One region of the Ruegeria sp. HKCCA4633 genome, then DNA from elsewhere that is predicted to be linked to it. Evidence: riboswitches for the same ligand, from Rfam matches in the RefSeq annotation. Region 1 holds a riboswitch; each other region holds the start of a gene.
The links. Region 1 has a riboswitch for cobalamin ahead of GOV85_RS16550 (hypothetical protein). Riboswitches for the same ligand answer to the same signal wherever they lie in the genome.
Positions count from the first base shown of each region.

Region 2: linked by a shared signal. The riboswitch ahead of GOV85_RS09300 (DUF4198 domain-containing protein) and the one ahead of GOV85_RS16550 (hypothetical protein) in region 1 are both predicted to bind cobalamin.
Region 3: linked by a shared signal. The riboswitch ahead of GOV85_RS08530 (DUF1636 domain-containing protein) and the one ahead of GOV85_RS16550 (hypothetical protein) in region 1 are both predicted to bind cobalamin.

Region 1 covers NZ_WQGJ01000007.1:49,696-53,860, forward strand. The annotation lists gene rsgA (ribosome small subunit-dependent GTPase A) at 1-1,004, shown strand, start outside; gene GOV85_RS16545 (hypothetical protein) at 1,041-1,898, opposite strand; cobalamin riboswitch at 2,031-2,253, shown strand; gene GOV85_RS16550 (hypothetical protein) at 2,344-2,751, shown strand; gene GOV85_RS16555 (protein-tyrosine phosphatase family protein) at 2,754-3,254, opposite strand; gene GOV85_RS16560 (DNA polymerase III subunit gamma/tau) at 3,427-4,165, shown strand, end outside.
Region 2 covers NZ_WQGJ01000002.1:609,822-613,986, reverse strand. The annotation lists gene cbiQ (cobalt ECF transporter T component CbiQ) at 1-248, opposite strand, end outside; gene GOV85_RS09310 (cobalt ABC transporter permease) at 248-829, opposite strand; gene cbiM (cobalt transporter CbiM) at 826-1,437, opposite strand; gene GOV85_RS09300 (DUF4198 domain-containing protein) at 1,443-2,228, opposite strand; cobalamin riboswitch at 2,357-2,560, opposite strand; gene GOV85_RS09295 (LacI family DNA-binding transcriptional regulator) at 2,821-3,981, shown strand; gene GOV85_RS09290 (ABC transporter substrate-binding protein) at 3,978-4,165, shown strand, end outside.
Region 3 covers NZ_WQGJ01000002.1:423,110-427,274, reverse strand. The annotation lists gene GOV85_RS08540 (carbohydrate kinase) at 1-559, shown strand, start outside; gene GOV85_RS08535 (D-lyxose/D-mannose family sugar isomerase) at 575-1,240, shown strand; cobalamin riboswitch at 1,340-1,538, shown strand; gene GOV85_RS08530 (DUF1636 domain-containing protein) at 1,777-2,133, shown strand; gene GOV85_RS08525 (ABC transporter ATP-binding protein) at 2,130-2,906, shown strand; gene GOV85_RS08520 (ABC transporter substrate-binding protein) at 2,919-3,869, shown strand; gene GOV85_RS08515 (iron ABC transporter permease) at 3,871-4,165, shown strand, end outside.

The DNA.
Region 1 (4,165 bases):
GATGGTCCTCTCACTTTGCCGCGCAACACGCGGCTCATCCTTCGTGCACGCCTTTTCGCATCGCTTCCGTTCATAGGGACCGCCTGATCGGGCTGAATCCGCAGGGCGAATCTCCATTGCTGACCCTTGATCAATCGACCGGCAGCTATGCCGTCGGAGACTGGGTTCTCACGGACGACGACAATCGCGTGCAACATCTACTCGACCGGCGCAGCCTGTTGCACCGGCGCGCCGCCGGTACAGGCGCTGCGACGCAACTGATCGCTGCCAATGTCGATGTGCTGTTCATCGTCAGTTCGTGCAACGCTGATTTCAACCTGCCCCGGCTAGAGCGTTATCTGGCACTTGCACATCAGGCAGGATGTTACCCGGTTGTTGTCCTGACAAAGGCTGACCAATCGGATGACCCCAATCGTTTCTCGGAACAGGTGCAGGCTCTGGACCCGTTTCTGACAGTTCTGGCGATCAACGCGCTAGACCTAACGGAATTGGAAAAGGTCTTATCCTGGTGCCCCAAAGGCCAGACCGGAGCACTGGTTGGGTCGTCAGGCGTTGGCAAGACGACATTGTCCAACGGCTTGACCGATCAGGATTTGGCGACGTCAGGTATTCGCGAGAACGACGCTCGCGGTCGGCACACAACCACGGCGCGCGCGTTACACCGGATGCGCAACGGCGGCTGGCTGATTGATACGCCTGGAATGCGCGCATTGCGTCTGCTTGAAGCTCAGGACGGTATCGACGAGGTGTTCTCGGACCTCGCCGTACTTGGCCTGAACTGCCGTTTTTCAGATTGTCAGCACGAATCCGAACCAGGCTGTGCTGTACAGCGGGCGATCAAACAAGGCGTGCTTGACCCTGCCCGCTTGGATCGATGGCGAAAGCTTCGGCGCGAAGATCAGCGCAACTCGGAAACCGTCGCCCAATCCCGGGCACGGGACAAAGCGTTCGGTAAGATGGTGCGGGGTGTCATGAAGGATCGAAAACTGCATAAAGGGCGTTAAGCGAAAAATACTCGGTAATTCAAAAGTCGAGCCTGATCACGCGATCAGGCTCGGCCAAACTGCCGCATTACGCCGAGCAAAAGCTCCGATATGGCCAATCTCTGACAATCCGAAGTCATCAGACCTAAGCAGGTGCCGCTTAGCCTCGGCGCCATAAAGGTCGGCAAGCCGCCAGACAGCTTCGGGCGGGACCATCTGGTCGTCCTCGAAAGTGAACAAATCCACGGGTCTACCGGAGCCGTCCCAACGCGCCTCAGGAAGGTTTTGTCCGATTTCAGGTACATAATTCAAAGGAGCCGTGCACCATTCGCGCCATTGCCAGTAGACCGAGCCCGGCAAGTCCGCACCAAACCCGATCGCATTTCCCGGCAGATAGCCAAGTGCTTTGACCAGTACCGGTGCGTGTCCATACCAGAAAACACCGGCCAATCCACGGTAAGGCCATGGGTGATCACTGAGGGTTACGAGCCCCGAACACACGCAAATCATCCGATCGATTTGGTCGATGTCGGGCTGAACAGGCCCCAGCATCGCACCAACGGAATGACCAATGGTCCATTGCTGCGCATCAGGATAACGCCTGCGCATTTCCGCCCGCGCCGCTGGCATGTCGATCAAAGCCCAATCCGCCATTGTTGCACGCGCATCCTTCATACGGCCGGTCAGAGAATGCCCGAAATCCCGGTAGTCATAGGTCAGACACGCCATACCCCGCTCGGCCGCTAGCCACTGTGCGAAGTGGCGATAATAGTCGCGCGGCACACCCGTTGCACTATTCAGCACAACCACGGTTTCAGGCTCTGACAGCGGTCGGTACAACCGTGCTGCAAGGGTCGTGGACCCGGATGGGAAAAGGAAATCTTCAGCCAACACCGTCTGCTCTGCGTCCAACATGATCCCTGACCCTGCACTGAAAAACTGAATTGCTTGGCTTCAATATTTTAAACACTAAAGAGGAACGTTCCCCCCATCCAGCATGACCACACGTCGGGGTAAAAGATCAGCTTGACTCGGAACCGGATCAGACGCTAGCGATTGTGTGATGGTTCCTGTCCCCCACAAGGGGTCGGGATGAAAAGGGAACACGGTGCGGTTCAGTCTGGTCATCCGGGCGCAAACCAAATCCGCGACTGCCCCCGCAACTGTAAGCGGTGAGCGATGCCAAAACACCACTGGCCCCTAGGGCTGGGAAGGTCGGCAAAGCCATGACCCGCAAGTCAGGAGACCTGCCATCGGAACTGAAACCGAAACTCGGGCGGGGTGTCCGGGCAGGTCCTGACAGCACGTTGCCGTCCCACCTGACCCAACTCTCCTGCCCACCACGCGCGGAGGGCGCAGGATGATCTGGAAGACGAAGACGCATGAATACAGTGCAACGGTGTGTCAGCGGACGGGCAAAACCTGCCCTGCCCTGGCGCGGCTGGCACGCTCAATTTCCGAGGCGATGAAGCAGGCCACAGCCGCCACAAGCGACGGGTTCGAGTTTGAAGGTGGCAGTGAATTGTCACATTGCACGCAAGGATGCCACGCAACTTTCCGAGCGCAATCAGACAGAATTCGCATCTTTTGCGATACACAGCCTGAAGCAGAGCCGCAGGACCTGAACGCTTACGCCGATCTGATCTTTGGAAACACGTTCAGCGCCTTGCCATCCGGCATCATTACAGACCCACCCTGCGCGATGATCGAGGTTGCAAAGCTGCGGCCTCGCAAACCCGTGCACGCGCCTGAACAGATTTCGGCCTAAGACTATACGACTTGAGCCTGAAAATTCTGTGCTGCCCAGGCCAATTGGGCGTCTGTTTCCACGGCACAAGGACGCAGCGCCCGCAAACGCTCCAGGGCTTTGTCTGGCTGTTCGCCGCATTCGACCATCAGCCGCAGAACAACCATTCCCGACCTGCCGCAGCCGCCCCGACAATGCACCAGTACCCGCCCTCCACCCGTCAAAGCATGCCGGGCGGCCGCGCTGATCGAGGGCCACGCCTCTTCAACTGCAGGCGTAGGGGCGCCAAAGTCTTCGATCGGCAGATGCACCCACCGGCTGGCGCGGCTTTGGATATCGCTGCCGAATTCCTGCGCCCCGTTTTGGAGCATCTCGACGTCCGTTGTCATTGAAACAACCAGCCCCGGCTTCCATGCGGCAATCGTATCCAGATCCCTTTCATAATCCCCGCCCCGTCCGGGCATCGATGTCAGGGCAAGTGTACCCCCCGCGACTTGCAGGGCATAGATAACCAGTTGCGACATAAACCAGTGTCCTCCACCAAGAACTCTTAACGAAAATGCACCATAAATTTTGTTGGACCAGCTTAGTGCGAATCCGGTCAGAATCTAAATCAAAAATCATCGCGCCTCGCAGTGGACGCGGAAGGCAGCGACCACTACGCTGAGCCGAAGCACCGAATCCGACCGAGAAAACATGACCGACACGCCCAGCCCCGCCTATCAGGTTCTCGCCCGCAAATATCGCCCGGAAACCTTTGCCGATCTGGTGGGTCAGGATGCCATGGTGCGCACCCTGAAAAACGCGTTCGAAGCGGACCGGATTGCGCAGGCTTTCATCATGACCGGCATTCGCGGCACCGGAAAAACCACCACCGCACGGATCATCGCCAAGGGTATGAACTGTATCGGGCCCGACGGTAATGGCGGCCCGACGACCGAACCTTGCGGCCAATGCGAACACTGCGTGGCGATCATGGAAGGCCGCCACGTCGATGTGATGGAGATGGACGCCGCCAGCCGAACTGGCGTGAACGATATTCGCGAGATTATCGACAGTGTCCGCTATCGCGCCGCCAGCGCGCGTTACAAGATATACATCATCGATGAGGTCCACATGCTTTCGACCAGCGCTTTCAACGCGCTGCTCAAGACGCTTGAGGAACCGCCCGAGCATGTGAAGTTCATCTTTGCAACCACTGAAATCCGCAAGGTGCCGGTCACAGTTCTGTCCCGCTGCCAGCGCTTTGACCTGCGCCGGATCGAACCCGAGGATATGATCGGCCTTCTGCAAAAGATCGCGTCAGCGGAAGGCGCTGAGATCGCAGAAGATGCGCTGGCGCTGATCACGCGCTCCGCGGAAGGGTCTGCAAGGGATGCAACCTCGCTGCTGGACCAGGCGATATCGCACGGGGCGGGTGAAACCACTGCCGAAC
Region 2 (4,165 bases), on a different contig from region 1:
AAGCTGTCCATCATCGCCATACGTTTGAGCGTTCGGCGAATGGGCAGGCGAGACATCAGCAGCACTCCGATAGAAACAGCCAATGCCGCAATCAGCCCTGGAATGGTGCTGAGCGAGACCGTGACAATGGAAAAAACACTCGCCACCACGATCCGCATCCGAGGATCCAAGCCTTGGATCACCCAAAAGGATGCACCCGTACCAGTCTCGGCCAATGTCTTGGCCTGGGGTTCCAGGGCGTGGGCCATCAGGAGGTCATCTTCTTGCGTGCGGCGATGTAAAAGCCGATTCCGAACAAACCAATGATGTAACCGATGCCACCCAGGATCGTTTGCAGATCATTGTGTTCACGATAGGAGGCAATCTCGCGTCGCAGCGGGCGGGTTTCGTCTCGGACCGCCTGAGCAATTGCGGCGCGTTCTTCGTTCGTCAATGATGCGACAGTCACCTGCGTCCCACCTTCCTTAGGGGCAATCATTGCGGCAGTTTCGACCACGTCAGCTTCAACACCCATTATCGCCGCGACATCGGCAGCAGGCATGGTGACTTCTGCCACATGCCCCGCGCCCAAGTCTGCTTTGAACGTGTGTTCTACCGGGTTGGTCGGGGTGTAAAGGAAGAAACCATCTGTATCGGTCAGTGTTCGTCCCAACTCAGCACCATCGGGCCCGTACACGATGACTTTTTGGTTTTGCGCCATATCGCCGTTTGAAAAGCCCAATTCGCCTTCGATTGCATCGCCTGCAGGAAAGACCCCTGCGATAACTTTGTGGGCCAGCGCAGGAAGCGGCATCAGTGACAACGCAATAACAACGAGCAGTTGCCTCATGCCGATGCGCCTTTATAAAAGAGTTCTGGTTTAACCTGACGAGCCAGTAAAATGGCGAACCCGGTCAGAACCGCTTCGACGGCCATGACAGGGACGTGAGCAAATAACACAAGCTTCGCAGCCGGCAGGAATTCGTCGCCCGACAGCGCCAGCGATACTGCGACAAAAGCCGTCGTAGCTGCGATTGAGAAAGCGCCGCCTATGCCGCCCCAAACTGCTCCTTGAACAGGCGTGCCCTTGGCGATCAGACGACCGAAGATTATCCATGTAAGCACCGCCGGAAGGGCGATGTTGACTGTGTTGATCCCAAGCACTGTCAGTCCTCCAAAGCCGAAGAACACAGCCTGAAGCAGCAAGCCAACAAAAAGCGCCGGAAAGGCCGCCCAGCCGAGCAAAAGCCCGGCCAGACCGTTCAGGATCAAATGCACAGAGGACGGGCCGATCGGAACATGGATCAGTGAGGCGACAAAAAAGCTGGCTGACAACACCCCGGCAGTGGGAATGCGATCCAGGTCCAGCGATTTCAGCCCCATGGCGATCCCGCCTGCTGCCGCGATTACGCCGCCAATCACAACAGGGTTCGAAAGGGCTCCGTCCACAATATGCATATGGGTTACTCCAGATCCCAGGCGCGGATCCAGATCACAGCGTCCTGACTTAGTTCTTTGCCTTCATGTTCAGTCTTCGGGCCCGAACCCAACGCTGCGAAACCCCAGTAGCCTGCTTTTGGCACGCCAAAGGTGAAATAGCCGTTTTCGTCCGAAATTGCGACCAGTGCGCCGCCTGGCAGTGGGGAAGCAGTTGCGTTTTTTGCGCCGTTTCCGGCCAAGTCGGGTTCCGCGGCCATGTATTCGATTTCAATCTCTACGCCAGCCACTGGGTTGCCCTCGCTCAATACACGTCCCGTGAAGGTCGAGCCAGCGATGATGTTATAGGGCTTGTTCAGCGGCAGTATTTCGGTAGCCAAACCTTGCGGCTGGTCCCAGTCGGTGGGCAGCTCGTTTCGGTTCAGATATGCCTTGGTGACCTGCTGGATATAGATATCCTCAGATTCCTCGTAATAAGGCGCAGGTACCGTTACCACGACGTAATCGCCAGAACGTTTCACTGGAACCGAGCCCAAAAAGGCCTTGGCCGTGTTCTCGGGGCCTTCGAACGTGGTTTCTTCCAACGTACCCAACAAATCGGTCTTTTCGCCGTTGTGGATCACATAAAATTCTTCTGGCTTTTCCAGGGTCATCACGTGCCCGGCTTCAAACGGATGCCAGAAGACCAACTTGACCGGAACGTCACCAGGACGATCAATCATGGTATCTTCGGTGTATTCCAGCAGGAAATGAGCCTGAGCCATCGCAGGCAATGCAATGGCAGCTGTTGCCGCCAACAAAAAGTGTTTCACAAACAAGTCCTTCTCACGTCGCGCCTTCCCCGGCACGCATTGGTTTTTGACATTGGGGAATGCGAAACCATTTGCTCAAATAGGCAAACAGTTTCGGCGCACACCCCGTCGCCGACGATCAACGCCCATTCCGAGGGCGCATGTTCGGCAGGTCTCCTGACTTGCGGGTCAAAACGCTTGGCTGGCCTTCCCGGGCATATCCCAGTGGCACGATCAGCCGCGCTCGCCGCTTACAGTTGCGGGGGCAGTTGCAGAATTGGCGAAGAAAAAGCCGCACTGCATTCCCTATTGCCTCCGGGTGAGTCCCCGGAACCGAACATGGCGCGTTGATGGCAGAAAAACTTGTACACGGTCAACTCTCGTTTGCGGCATCGCTTAGGGCAATACCGAATTTCAATAAGGTGTTTCTGCCGTGTAGTTGCGGCTCGGTGCATAGAGGTGATCAGTGTCACTGTCTGACAATCAGTGCGGTGACCTCAGATTTGATGCCGAAGCATAAGTATCCCGGCTTGTGAAACCAGAAATTTACAATACGCACAAAAATTGGACTTTTCCATTGCCGAAACCGGTTTCGGAAACGCAAAATGATGGAATGACAGCGAATCTCAACACGCGACAGCGACAAATCCGATCCCGGCGCGCCTCGGCGACTGGACGGGTGAAGCTTGATGAACTGGCCGATCAACTCGGCCTTTCGAAAAGCACGGTGTCGCGGGCATTGAATGGGTATTCCGACATCTCAGAATCAACGCGAAAGCGGGTTGAGGTGACGGCGCGCAAGATGGGGTATCGCCCGCTCAGCCACGCTCAGGCCATCCGAACGGGGCGCGTGCGTGCCATTGCAATGGTCATCAACAGTGAAGAACCGGATCGGCACAATCCGTTTTTCCAAGACTTTCTGGCAGGGGCTTGTGAAGCTGCCAGTGCGTCTGACTGGACGATGACAATTTCGACCGCGAAGTCGAAACAGGACATGCTGAACATGCTGGGCCGTTTGGTTGAAGAACGTAAGGCCGACGGATTTATACTGCCGCGAGCCGAAGTCGATGATGCGCGCGTTGGATACCTGAAGGACTTGCAGGTGCCGTTCATCCTTTATGGGCGGACTGGCTATGGTCAGGTCGGGTTTCAGGACGATACGTCGTGGTTTGATATTTCCGGCGAAACAGCCATGAGCGACGCGGTCGAACGTCTGGCCCGTTTTGGTCACAGCCGTATCGGGTTTGTCGGCAGTGATCCAAAGTTCAACTACAGCCACCTGCGTCGGGATGGCTATGTCGACGGGCTTAGGGACGCAGGATTGCCAGTTGATCCCGAATTGATACGCGAAGGGGCCCGCACCCGCGAAGAAGGGGCCGCTGAAGCGCGCGCTTTATTGCGTCTTCCTGTCCCGCCGACCGCGATTGTATTTGCGACAGACCAAGCGGCACTGGGAAGCTACTCTGTCTGCGCAGAATTTGGCCTTGAGATCGGGCGCGATGTCTCGGTTCTTGGATATGACGGGGTCCCGGAATGCCAATACGCCAGCCCCGGGCTAACGACGTTCAGCGTCGACTCTAAACGGGCAGGTGAACGCCTTGCTACGATGCTGATACGTCAGACCCGAGGAGAAGAACCCGCAACTTTGCGCGAACTCAGTCAGGCGGTGCTGATTGAACGCGACTCTGACGGACCGCCGCTGCTGACCTCGAACGAGTTGGCGAAAAAAATCAAACGATCCATGGAAGACAATCGGGGAGGAAACCGACCATGAAACTTACACCAAAAGCAGCCAAGCTGATGCTCGGCTCTTCGTTGGCAATGGCGCTGACGGCAATGTCGGTACAGGCGGACACGATCCGTTTCTGGACGACCGAAGAGCAGCCCGAGCGTCTGGCGAAACAACAGGAAATGGCCGACCAGTTCAAGGCGCAGACCGGCACGACCGTTGAGGTGAT
Region 3 (4,165 bases), on a different contig from region 1:
GTATCTAGGGGGTATTAGTGTGGCGTGTGAGCCCTGCGCGGATGCCTACGCGTCATTGTTGAAGCGTCATGGTGGCGAACGTGCGGTGATGCTGGATCCGAACATCCGTCCGGGCTTCATCGAGGATCAGGCCCGGTTTCGAACACGCCTGAACCACATGATCGCGCAATCCGATATCGTCAAAGTTTCCGACGAGGATCTGGACTGGATCATTCCCGGTACCGAGCCCGAGTCGGCGAAAGCCGCGTTGTTGTTGCGGGCCGGGCCAACGGCCCTGATAGTGACCCGGGGCGGTGATGGCGCACATGGGTATCTGGCAGATGGATCAAAGGTTTCGGTGCCGGTGAAACAGGTGCAGGTCGTAGACACGATCGGTGCCGGCGATACGTTCAATGCTGGTGTGCTCACCGCACTCAGCCGTGCTGAGAAACTGACCAAACAAGGCGTGCGAAACCTGACCCCAGAAGCGTTGCGCGCGGCCATGGAACTGGGAGCCGAAGTCGCCGCTGTAACCGTATCCCGTGCCGGGGCCGAGCCGCCCTGGGCGCATGAGCTTTAATTCTTGGAAAAACCAATGAAACGATCCGAAATTAACCGCATCAAGTCCGAAGCGCAGGCTTTCATACAATCCTTTGGAGCCGTGTTACCACCTTTTGCCGATTGGTCGCCCGATCAGATGCGAAGTCCTGTAGCTGAAACGATCCGCAGTCGGGGGCTGGGCTGGGACATCACCGATTACGCTCAGGGTCGGTTTGACGAACTCGGCCTGTTCCTCTTCACTCTGCGCAATGGTGAGGTGAATGATCTGAAATCAGGTCGCGGGATGTTGTATGCGGAAAAATTGCTGATCTCGAAAGATAAACAACTGTCTCCGATGCATCGTCACATCGTAAAGGCCGAGGACATCATCAATCGCGGCGGGGGTGATCTGGTGCTGGAGATTTACGCATCTGACCCTGACGGGGGCATCGACCGGAACACGCCAGTGACGGTACCCAGCGATGCCTGCCCTGTTACGTTGCAACCAGGTGAGCATTTGCGGCTGAAACCGGGGCAAAGCGTGACCCTTATGCCGGGTGTCTGGCACGCATTCTGGGCAGAACACGGCGATTGCCTTATTGGAGAGGTTTCGACTGTGAATGATGACCGTACGGATAATGTCTTCGAAGATTCCATCCTTCGGTTTTCACAGATCGAAGAAGACGCTGCGCCGGACTTCTTGTTGGTTTCCGACTATTGATATCAACCAGGCTAGAACCGGCCAACGTGAATGTGAGCCGCGCCCAGATGTTTTGGATCGGCTCGACTGCTTCTCCTTCTTGACAAGTCCAGCACCGCCAGCCTAGCTGAGTTGGATGGTTCCGAAAGGGATGAAAATGGGAATACGGTGCGGCGCTGTATTGCGCCAAGTCCGTGACTGCCCCCGCAACTGTAAGCGGAGAGCGACGCCACTGCGCCACTGACCCCGAAAGGGTTGGGAAGGTGGGCCAAGCTTTGACCCGCAAGTCAGGAGACCTGCCATCCGATGTTTAACCAACCCGGGGCGGGGCGTCCTGGAAGGAGGCTTTGATGGCACGGTTTTCGCGTGTTTCCATTTTTGGCACCTTCTGTCCGCGCTTGGTTTCAAGCAGAGCGGACAATGCAACAGGTGACTGATAGCTTTATCCTCAACCCCAATACCTATTGTGCTGTGGCCTCGCGAAAAGATCGCGATTCTCAAAATAGTAATGTTATAACATTGTATTGTAGTTTGATCAGCGGTAACCGGTGCGCACAATGACGAAAACTGCAGATCATTTCCTACTTGTATGCACGACATGCACAGGCGCGATGTCCACCGATCAAGTGAGTGGCGCATTGGCGCGAAAACTGCCCGAAGGGTTTGCAATCCGGGAGGTCGCGTGCATGGCGGGCTGCGACCGGCCAACCACCGTCGGTTTTCAGGCACCGGGCAAGGCGCAGTATTTGTTTGGTGACATCGTTTCGGAACAGGATCTGGATGCAGTGGTGGAATTCGCCGGGCAATATCAGCTCAGTTCCGATGGTTGGACAAACGCAACTGACCGCCCGCTAACACTGTTCACCAAAACCTTGTCGCGCATGCCTGCCTTGCCATCGCAGAGGCCGTCATGAGTTTCCTGGCTGTCGAAAACCTAGAATATTATGCCTTGAACGGTGATGTGCTGCTTCAGGATGTGTCCTTTGGCTTGGAAGAAGGATCAATTCTGGCGATTGCGGGACCGAATGGGGCTGGGAAGACTACGCTGCTCAAGCTGCTTTGCGGAATCGAACGTATTGCGCTGGGTGATGTGCAGATAAAAGGTCAAAGCCTGCGCACCTTGTCGGCCCATGAACGCGCGCGGACGATCGCTGTGGTTGGCCAACAGGAAATGCCGGATAGTCGGTTGCGATTGCACGACTATGTTGCACTTGGCCAAATTCCGATCAAGGCTGACAAGTCCGCGTCTGAGCACAGGGAAGATCTTGACCGGGTTTTGGAAACAACGGGTTTAATGCACCTTTCCCGCAAACCTATGGGTCAGCTATCGGGGGGTGAGAGGCAACGGGCGCATATCGCACGTGCGCTGGCTCAAAACCCGTCTCTGTTGTTTCTGGACGAGCCGACCAATCACCTAGACCCGGATGCCAAGGGGCACATGTTGTCTTTGGTCGCTGAATTGGGCGTGACGGTTGTCATGATCGTCCACGATCTGGTCATGATCCCGGAATTTGCCACTCATGTGGCGTTAATGAAATCAACACGTCTGACAGGGTTTGGCCCTGTCAACGATGTTCTGACAACGGATCGTGTCCGCGACACGTTTGGAGTGGATTATCTGTGTTTCCAGCATGAGGGCCGCATGATCCCTGCTCTGGATATTCGAAAACGTAAACTGTCATCATAACAGGAGCTTACAATGATGCAGAAACTCTGGCCTGTGGCTGTGTTCACTGGCCTGGCAAGCGGCGCAGCCGCGGATGCCATTACAGTGGACAATTGCGGCGAGCCACTGGTTTTTGAAACAACGCCAGAACGGCTCGTTGTTCACGACATGAACATGACTGACATGGCGTTTGCTTTGGGTCTGCAAGACAAGATCGTCGGCCTGACCGGCATCACAGGCTGGTACAAGACCAGCCCGGATTTTGATGCACAGCGCGGCGACATCCCCGAGTTGGCTCCGAAATATCCTACAGTTGAAAACCTTGTCTCTGTCGAACCCGATATGTTTTTCGCTGGTTGGTATTACGGAATGCAGCCAGGTGGCGAAGTGACCCCAGACACGCTGGAACCCTTTGGCATCAAGACCATGGTCTTGACCGAAAGCTGCGTGCACCTGAACAAAGACCGCCCCGAAGCCAGCATGGATCTGCTGTTTGACGACGTCCTGCGTTTGGGCCAGGTGATGGGTGTCGAGGCTAAGGCGGAAGACCTTGTCTTGGGCTGGAAAGTCCAGTTGGATGCCCTTGAGGCAAAAACCGCCGATCTGGATAAACCTCGTGTTTTCCTGCTGGACGGGCCGGCAGATGCGCCTTTTACCGCAGGTAAATTCGCCATCCCGGACGCCATGATTGCCGCTGCGGGGGGTGTAAACGTCACACATGACATGGATACCAGCTGGGGTCGCACCTCTTGGGAAACCGTGGCAGCCGCAAACCCGGAATTCCTGGTGCTACTGGACTATCAAACAGGAAATGGTGCAGAAGATACCTTCCAGTTTCTGAAAGATCATCCTGTCATGTCACAAACCGATGCAGTCAAGAACGCGCGCTGGATCGGCCTGCGTTACGAGGAATTGACACCCGGACCGGCAAATATTGAAGCCATTGAAAAGATGGCCAATGCGATGCATCCGGAGACCAACTGACATGGTCCATTTGGGCCGATCGATCTTGCTGGGGGCGGTCATTCTGACCGCCCTTTTGCTGCTGTCTACGATCTATGGCACAACCTCGATCCCAATGGCCGAGGTCTTTACCGCCATTGGCTTGGGGACCGGCCTGACAGAAGGTGAAATGTCCCCGGTGCATCGGATCGTTTTCGACCTTCGCCTCCCCCGAGCCTTGTTCGCCGCTGTGATCGGCGCAGGGCTGGGCGTAGTTGGCGTGGTTTTGCAAACAACCACGCGCAACGATCTGGCCGATCCGTTCCTTTTTGGCCTGT